Linked DNA regions of Pontibacter liquoris. The main gene of each other region encodes a partner of the protein of the gene in region 3 in a complex. Links are inferred from orthologs where the notes say so. Each region holds a gene or a part of one and is shown on either strand. Other genes may lie near its edges.

Evidence for each region.
Region 1: pnp (region 3) and rny share a complex: the UniProt entries of both Bacillus subtilis proteins name them as parts of the possible RNA degradosome complex. The link is inferred for Pontibacter liquoris from one-to-one orthologs.
Region 2: pnp (region 3) and pfkA share a complex: the UniProt entries of both Bacillus subtilis proteins name them as parts of the possible RNA degradosome complex. The link is inferred for Pontibacter liquoris from one-to-one orthologs.

What each region holds. Positions count from the first base shown.
Region 1 is NZ_JALEBG010000001.1:264,338-267,241, forward strand. It holds rny (ribonuclease Y), read left to right. Parts: upstream 1-606; coding sequence 607-2,202; downstream 2,203-2,904. Other genes in the region: LWL52_RS01040 (hypothetical protein), read left to right, coding at 1-124; LWL52_RS01045 (cell division protein ZapA), read left to right, coding at 203-490. UniProt on the Bacillus subtilis protein: Endoribonuclease that initiates mRNA decay. Initiates the decay of all SAM-dependent riboswitches, such as yitJ riboswitch. Involved in processing of the gapA operon mRNA, it cleaves between cggR and gapA.
Region 2 is NZ_JALEBG010000001.1:932,774-935,714, reverse strand. It holds pfkA (6-phosphofructokinase), read left to right. Parts: upstream 1-955; coding sequence 956-1,927; downstream 1,928-2,941. Other genes in the region: miaA (tRNA (adenosine(37)-N6)-dimethylallyltransferase MiaA), read right to left, coding at 2,022-2,921; LWL52_RS03765 (TerB family tellurite resistance protein), read right to left, coding at 205-633; LWL52_RS03770 (hypothetical protein), read right to left, coding at 1-113. UniProt on the Bacillus subtilis protein: Catalyzes the phosphorylation of D-fructose 6-phosphate to fructose 1,6-bisphosphate by ATP, the first committing step of glycolysis.
Region 3 is NZ_JALEBG010000001.1:1,973,988-1,976,931, forward strand. It holds pnp (polyribonucleotide nucleotidyltransferase), read left to right. Parts: upstream 1-378; coding sequence 379-2,511; downstream 2,512-2,944. Other genes in the region: rpsO (30S ribosomal protein S15), read left to right, coding at 1-250; LWL52_RS08120 (sigma-70 family RNA polymerase sigma factor), read left to right, coding at 2,699-2,944. UniProt on the Bacillus subtilis protein: Involved in mRNA degradation. Catalyzes the phosphorolysis of single-stranded polyribonucleotides processively in the 3'- to 5'-direction. Necessary for competence development in Bacillus subtilis.

The DNA of each region.
Region 1 (2,904 bases), 1.7 Mb from region 3 along the record:
GGAGAATATTGTTAAAATTGTAGACACGATAGCAGGAAACACTGCAAATTCGACAGAGTTAAAGCTCAAACTAAACGAATACATAAGAGAAATCGATAAGTGTATTGCTTACCTGCAGGACTAAAACCCTGCGCGAGTAGGGGCCTGTGAAGGCCCGAAAGCCAGGAGAACCCGGTAAGCTTAACCATTAAAAACGCAACGGATGAGTGAATTAGCAATCAAGATTCGCATCGCGGAACGCGAGTATCCGATGCGGGTGAAAGAAGAAGAGGAAGAAAGGCTGCGGGTAGTAGGCAAACTGCTAAACGAGCGCTTGCGCTTCTTTAAAGACCAGTTTGGGATACAGGAAAAACAGGATTTGCTGGCCATGGTGGCCTTTGAAACCATGGTAGACAAGCTGAAGCTGGAAGATGAGAAAAACGCTCATCAGACCAAAGTAGACCAGCAGCTCAACTTGCTCGACGACCTTTTATCTGCTGCTACCAAATAGCAGGCCGCGCCTCCTTACCGGCTGGCGCCGCTTACACTTCGTTTAGGCTTTAAAGCCATACTTTGTTTTTTGCAGGAACTGCTAGGTGTTTTTATAAACCATAAAAGCAATTAGCTATGTCCATTCTTTATATTTTATTAACCGCTCTTGTTGCGCTCACTGCGGGCGTCTTCATTGGGCGTATGCTGCTGCAGAAAGTGTACAAGCAGCAGGAAGAAGTCGCCCGCCAGACCGCTAAAACCATCATTCGCGAAGCCGAACTGAATGGCGAGAGCATCAAGAAAGACCGCATCCTGGAAGCCAAGGAGAAATACCTGAAGCTTAAGTCGGAGTTCGAGGAGGAGATGAATAAGAAAAAGAACATCATCATCCAGAACGAAAACAAGGTAAAGCAGCGCGAGCAACTGGTAAACAAGCAAATGGAGCAAACCAAGCGCCTCGAAACGGAGCTTGCCAAGGAAAAAGAACAGCTTGCCGCCCAGCTCGACAAAGAAAAGGAGCACTTGCACGCCCAGATGGAGCAGTTGAAAAAGCGCCGGGAAGAAGTAGAGCAGCAGCACCAGGAAATTGTGGACCAGCTGGAAAAAATTGCCGGCCTGACCGCCTCCGAAGCGCGCGAGCAGCTGGTGGAAGCCCTCAAGAGCGAAGCCCAGACACAGGCCTCCTCGCACATCAAAGACATTGTGGCCCAGGCCAAGCTCACTGCTACCAAGGAAGCCAAAAAGATCGTGATCGAGACCATCCAGCGCACGGCGGCAGAGCATGCCATCGAAAACTGCGTGTCGGTATTCAACATCGAAAGCGACGACATCAAAGGCAAGATCATCGGTCGTGAAGGCCGTAACATTCGTGCCCTTGAAGCGGCTACTGGCGTGGAGATCATCGTGGACGATACGCCGGAAGCCATCATCATTTCTGGTTTTGACCCGGTTCGCCGCGAGATTGCCCGTTTATCCTTGCACCGCCTGGTAGCCGACGGTCGTATTCACCCGGCCCGCATCGAGGAAGTGGTCGCCAAAACACGCAAGAACATCGAGGAAGAGATCGTGGAGATCGGCGAGCGCACCGCCATCGATCTGGGTATTCATGGCTTGCATCCGGAACTGATCAAGATGGTGGGCCGCATGCGTTTCCGCTCGTCTTACGGGCAGAACCTGCTGCAGCACTCGCGCGAAGTAGCCAACCTTTGTGCCACCATGGCCGCCGAGCTGGGCCTGAACGTGAAACACGCCAAACGCGCCGGTTTGCTGCATGACATTGGCAAGGTTACGCCGGATGAGCCGGAACTGCCGCACGCCATTATTGGTATGGAGCTGGCCAAGAAGTATAAGGAGCATCCGGATGTGGTAAACGCCATTGGTGCCCACCACGACGAAGTGGAAATGACAGCAATGGTATCGCCACTGGTGCAGGCCTGTGACGCGATTTCCGGTTCCAGACCAGGTGCCCGCCGCGAGATCATGGAATCCTACATCAAGCGTTTGAAGGAGCTGGAAGAAACAGCTATCTCGTTTGAAGGTGTTAACCAGTGCTACGCCATCCAGGCCGGCCGTGAGCTGCGCGTAATGGTGGATGCCGATAACGTAACCGATGATAAAGCTGCTCAGATCTCCTTCGACATCTCGCAGAAGATCGAGAAAGAGATGCAGTACCCGGGCCAGATCAAGATCACGGTGATCCGGGAGATGCGCGCCATTAGCTACGCTAAGTAGTATTTGAGTATAAATTAAGGTTAAACCGCCTGCTACAGCTTTTGTAGCAGGCGGTTTTGTTTTGTTATGATCGGGTTATACTTGGTAAGGGACATGTGTAGGTAGCAATTGTACTTCTTCAATTAAAGTCGTTCCGGCTATACTTGATAGCTGGCTGTATTCCTCAGGTTTATACTTTGGCTATACTTGGTAGCTTGTGTTTGATGTGGCAGTTTATACTTCCTGCTATACTTGCTAACCAGCTGTTTTGCTCAGTCTTATACTTGCCTTGTTTCATTTCTGGCTTTGAAGCGCTCCAAGCCCGCGGGGGCTCGTCCTTGCGTTTCGCGCTGCTTTCATTTCCTGCCTTCGTACCTCAGGCTGCCTCACTATCGTTCGTCACCGGAAATTCTCGAGGCGCTTAACCCAAGGACTGGGATCATTTTCGATAGCTCAGCTTTATACTATGCAACTTGAACCAAGTCCCCCTTTGAAGGGGGTAGGGGGATGTTCTTCATTCACCAAGCTACTTATACTTCAGCGCAAGTATAAACTTCCTCGTCATGCCTTTTTGCTTTTGTCATCCTGAAAAGGATCTTGGTGGAAAGGAAACGAAGCCAAAACAACAGAGCTTATCCCTTAGCTAAAGTAGTGGCCGGCTCCCCTCCTTAGATAAGGAGGGACAAGGGGTGGTTGGACCCGGTCCTGAACACCGACAGATCT
Region 2 (2,941 bases), 1.0 Mb from region 3 along the record:
AAAAACAGCAGAACGGCCCCGATAATGCCGATGCACCAGAATGCCCCGAACCGCATCAGAAACTCGATCGGTAATTGCCGGTAAAGGTGCGACATCACCGTGGCGTCGCGCATGAGGAACTGTGAGCCAATAAGTAAAAAAAGGCAACCGTAAAAAATAAGCAAAACATTGCTGTCAGGCCGGGTAGCTTTCATTCAGAAAAAATTAATAGTTAAGGAACGACTGGGCTTCGTGTTTAATGTCTTCGCGCGACTGCCCGTCTTTCACTCCCAGCGAGATCTTACGCACCAGCACCCCGACCACGGTCTTTTTAAAGCCAAGGCGGGCGGCCATGTTGATACAGAAATCCATTTCCGTTTCGTCCACAATGCCGTCGGCCAGCATCATCTCCACCAAATCATAGATCTGGTCGAAGCGGTCAGAGTCGTTGGTGGGGAGTTGTGGCTCAATCTTTTCAGCATTGGACAAAATATGACGAACATCGCTGGCTTTCATACCATTCTTCTTGCCTATCGACACAATAAAATTGATCTCAGCAGGGTCCAGGTGGCCGTCTATTTTGGCAAGGGCACCCAGATTGGTGATATGACTTTTTAATCTTTTTGTCTCTTCGCTTTCAAAAAAACCAAACATACGTTGCCTCTCTATTTTAAAATCTATTAATTCGTGATTGATATCGTTGCGTTAAATATTATTGCATCTTAAAGTGATGTGTTGGGACTCCAGCTATAAAAGCCAGATAATCCTGCCAACTGCTGGCTTTCACCTTTCTATGCAGCTATTACATACGGTTTTCTATATTTTTGGAGGCATGCGAACGCATTTTTTTTACTTGAACCTTACCTGCGATAGAAATACGACGAATTATATTCCTTTATTGCGGCAAGAGAAAACAAAAGCGAAGCAGCCTGCCAGGCAAATTACAACTAAGCTACATAACACATAAAACGCTATCATGAAAAAGATAGGTATTTTTACCTCCGGTGGCGACTCTCCGGGAATGAACGCCTGCATCAGAGCGGTTGTGCGCACAGCCATATACCACGGGTTAGAGGTATATGGCATCCAGCGCGGATACAATGGCATGATCAAAGGCGATATATTTAAGATGGAGTCTCACTCCGTAAGCAACATTATTCAGAAAGGCGGCACGATCCTGCGCTCAGCCCGCAGCAAGGACTTCCTGACCAAGGAAGGCCGCCAGACAGCCTATGACCAACTGAAGAAACACGGCATTGATGGCCTGATCGCCATTGGCGGTGACGGCACCTTTACCGGCGCCAATATCTTTTACGAAGAATTCGGCATCCCTACCATCGGCGCGCCAGGCACCATCGACAACGACCTTTACGGAACCGATTATACCATTGGCTACGATACGGCTGTGAACACAGCGCTGGACGCCATCGACAAGATCCGCGATACGGCAGACAGCCACGACCGCGTTTTCTTTATTGAAGTGATGGGCCGTGACTCGGGTTATATTGCCATTCCATGTGCCATTGGCGGTGGGGCGGAGATTGTGATGATCCCGGAATCGGAAACCAACATTAATACCGTGGTAGATGCACTGCGCACAGGCTGGAGCCGTTCTAAAACATCCTTTATCGTGATTGTGGCGGAGGGAGATGTGGCTGGCCACGTAACCGAGATTGCCAACAAAGTACAGGATGCCCTGCCGCACATGGATGCCCGCTGCACTATTCTGGGCCACGTGCAACGCGGTGGCGCACCAACCGCTGCAGACCGCATGCTGGCCAGCCAGTTAGGTATTGCCTGCGTAGATGGCCTGCTTACAGGGCACACCAACGAAATGGCTGGCATCATTAATGGCGAGCTGGTATATACGCCCTTTATCGATACCATTACCAAAATAAAGCCTATTAACCCCTACTATCTGCGGATGGTGGATATCCTGTCGGTATAGCGCCGGCGCCAGGCAGCAAGTATGAATTATGAATGAAGTGAAAAGTAACATCTGAAAAGCTGTTATTCTTTTCCTTCCATTCATAAATTCTGATTCAGCGTTCCGCTTTTATAAATTGAATTATCTCCTCCCATTGCCCGGGATGAAACCAGGTATAGCCGGCATCTTTGTTGAACCAGGTGAGCTGCCGCTTTGCATAGCGGCGACTGTTGCGTTTTAATAACCGCACGGCCTCTTCCCAGCCATACGCCCCCTCCAGGAAATCAAACAGTTCTTTATACCCTACGGTTTGCAACGCATTGTGCCGGCGGGAAGGATACAGGTTTTTTGCCTCTTCCAGCAGCCCCTGCGCCAGCATCTGGTCCATGCGCTGATCGATGCGCTGATAAAGCTCGGCGCGGTCGCGGGTAAGCCCTATCTTAATTGTTTGAAAGGGGCGCGCCTGCTTTTCCTTTTTCCTGAACGACGAGTAGGGTTGCCCGCTGGACAGGCATACTTCCAGTGCCCGCATTACCCGTTGGGGGTTCGCCTGGTCCACCTGTGCAAAATAAGCCGGGTCGCGCTCCTGTAGCTGCGCCAGCAGTGGTGCAAGCCCCTGCTCCGCTAGCAGCGCAGTCAGCTTTTGGCGCACTTCCGGGGCAGCATCAGGCATATCATCCATTCCTTCCAGCACCGCCTGCACGTATAAGCCCGACCCTCCGGTCAGGATCACCACATCGTGCCGGGTAAAGAGCTGCTGCAGCAAGGCCAGCACATCCTGCTCATACATGCCGGCACTATATTCCTGGGCAATGCTATGGGAGTCCACAAAATGATGGCGGATGCCCTGTTGCTCCTCCGGGGTAGGTTTGGCAGTACCGATCAGCATTTCCCGGTAAAACTGCCGCGAATCGGCCGAGATGATTTCAGTGTGATAGTGGCGGGCCAGTTGCACACATAAGGCTGTTTTGCCCACGGCGGTAGGGCCTACTACTACGATCAGGTGCTTTGGCATCGTTATTTTCTATCCGTGTA
Region 3 (2,944 bases):
AGAAATTTTTGAAAAGCACGGTGTGGCTAAGACTAAAACAGATACTGGTTCTGCCGAGTCACAGATCGCCCTTTTCACTACGCGCATCTCTGACCTGACAGAGCACCTGAAGATCCACAAGAAAGACTTCAGCACTCGTTTAGGCCTTTTGAAGCTGGTTGGTAAAAGAAGAAGATTACTCAACTACCTGCAGAAAACAGAGATTGAACGATACAGAGCTATTATTGCCGAGCTTGGTATCAGAAAATAAGCTATTCTAGGGTCAAGGGAATTCTTACAAGGGATTCCCTTATCTTTTTTATGCCTTCCTTTCTTTTTGCAAGTACCCGACAGCAACTACAATGGGTAGTTCTGTTTTTGATGATAAACTAATTGACGATGTCCCAAAACGCGATAACAAAAACCATATTGCTTCCGGATGGCCGGGAGATCACCATTGAAACAGGCAAACTTGCCAAGCAGGCTGACGGCTCCGTAGTCGTGAAGATGGGTAACACCATGCTGCTGGCTGCTATCGTTTCAAACAAAGATGCCCGTGAAGGTGTAGATTTTCTGCCCCTTTCTGTAGACTACCAGGAGAAATTCGCTTCTTCCGGTAAGATACCTGGCGGATTCCTGCGAAGAGAAGCAAGACTTTCTGACTATGAAGTATTAGTATCCCGCCTGGTTGACCGTGTGCTGCGCCCGCTGTTCCCGGAAGATTACCATGCTGAAACACAAATGACCATCAACCTGATCTCGGCTGATACCGACATCATGCCGGATGCCCTGGCTGCGCTGGCTGCTTCTGCTGCCATTGCGGTTTCCGATATTCCTTTCAATGGCCCAATCTCTGAGGTGCGTGTAGCCCGCATAGATGGCCAGCTGATAATCAACCCAAGCGTTTCTGACCTGCAGCGTGCCGACATCGAACTGATGGTAGGTGCTTCTCTGGATAGCGTGGTAATGGTGGAAGGTGAGATGAACGAAGTTTCCGAAGCTGAAATGCTGGAAGCGATCGAGTATGCACACCAAGCTATTAAAGTGCAGTGCCAGGCGCAGCTTGAGCTGGCTGAAATGGTGGGTAAAGGACCGAAGCGCACGTACTCTCACGAAACACATGATGAGGAGCTTCGCCAGAAAATCTATGACGCAACCTATGCCAAAGCCTACGAAGTAGCTAAACGCGGTAGCGCTAATAAATCTGAGCGTAAAGAAGGCTTTGCTGCCGTGCTGAAGGAGTTTGTAGACGCCCTGCCGGAAGATCATACCTATGACGCTACACTCATCAAGACATACTACCACGACGTAGAGAAGGAGGCTGTACGCAACATGATCCTCAACGACCGCGTTCGTTTGGATGGCCGTCAACTTGATCAGATCCGTCCTATCTGGTCAGAAGTCAACTACCTTCCTGCTACACACGGTTCTGCCGTATTTACCCGTGGCGAAACGCAATCGCTGACTACCGTGACCCTGGGCACCAAGCTGGACGAGCAAATGATCGACAGCGCGATGGTATCCGGCACGAACAAATTCCTGCTGCACTATAACTTCCCGGCCTTTTCTACCGGTGAGGTGAAGCCGAACAGAGGCCCGGGCCGTCGTGAGATCGGTCATGGTAACCTCGCGCTGCGTGCCCTGAAGAAGGTGTTGCCTTCTGATGCCGAGAACCCCTACACGATCCGTATTGTTTCCGATATCCTAGAGTCGAACGGTTCTTCTTCCATGGCCACGGTTTGTGCCGGTAGCCTTGCCCTGATGGATGCCGGCGTGCCGGTGAAAAATGCCGTTTCCGGTATTGCCATGGGTCTGATCACCGATGAGAAAACAGGCAAATTTGCCGTACTTTCCGACATCCTCGGCGACGAAGACCATTTGGGTGACATGGACTTTAAAGTGACGGGTACCAAAAATGGTATCACTGCTTGCCAGATGGACATCAAGGTAAAAGGCTTGTCTTACGACGTGCTGAGCCAGGCTTTGGCCCAGGCCCGCGAAGGCCGCGCTCATATCCTTAACGAGATGAACAAAACCCTCTCGGCTCCTAACGCGGATTACAAACCACATACCCCACGTTCGTTCAACATCGTGATCGATAAAGAATTTATCGGTGCCGTAATCGGACCAGGTGGTAAGGTGATCCAGCAGATCCAGAAAGACACGGGCGCCACGATCATCATCGAAGAGAAGAACGAGAAAGGTCACGTGAACATTTTTGCCAGCAACCAGGATGCCATGAACAGCGCTGTTTCCAAGATCAGAGGCATTGTGGCCCAGCCGGAAATTGGCGAAGAGTACATCGGCAAGGTGAAGTCAATCCAGCCTTACGGTGCTTTTGTAGAGTTCATGCCTGGTAAAGACGGCTTGCTGCACATTTCAGAGATCCGCCATGAGCGCCTCGAAACAATGGACGGCGTTCTTGAGATCGGCGAAGATGTGAAAGTGAAACTGATCGACGTTGACAAGAAAACCGGTAAGTTCAAACTTTCCCGCAAAGTACTCCTGCCAAAGCCTGAGGCCAAGCAGTAATTCTAATGTATTATTTCCTGGCGCCATTTCTGCGGATGAAGTGGCGTCAGGAATTTTTTTCTTATAGCTGTGCCGTTCTTCCCCCATACTTTATTTGGAAGTTATAAGAACTTTGCACAGTTTTCTTATGTTACCACTCCGAGCCGCTATAAAAGATTTTTACTTTTTTGATTAACATTATACTCTGATGAGACAACTCAAGATAAGCAAACAGATTACCAACCGCGAAAGCCAATCGCTTGACAAATATTTACAGGAGATTGGCAAAGTCGATTTGCTTACACCCGATGAAGAGGTATCATTAGCTCAGAGGATAAGGGAAGGAGATCAGTTTGCACTTGAGAAGTTAACCAAAGCCAACCTGCGTTTCGTGGTGTCTGTGGCAAAACAGTACCAGAACCAGGGTTTGTCGTTAGGTGACCTGATAAATGAA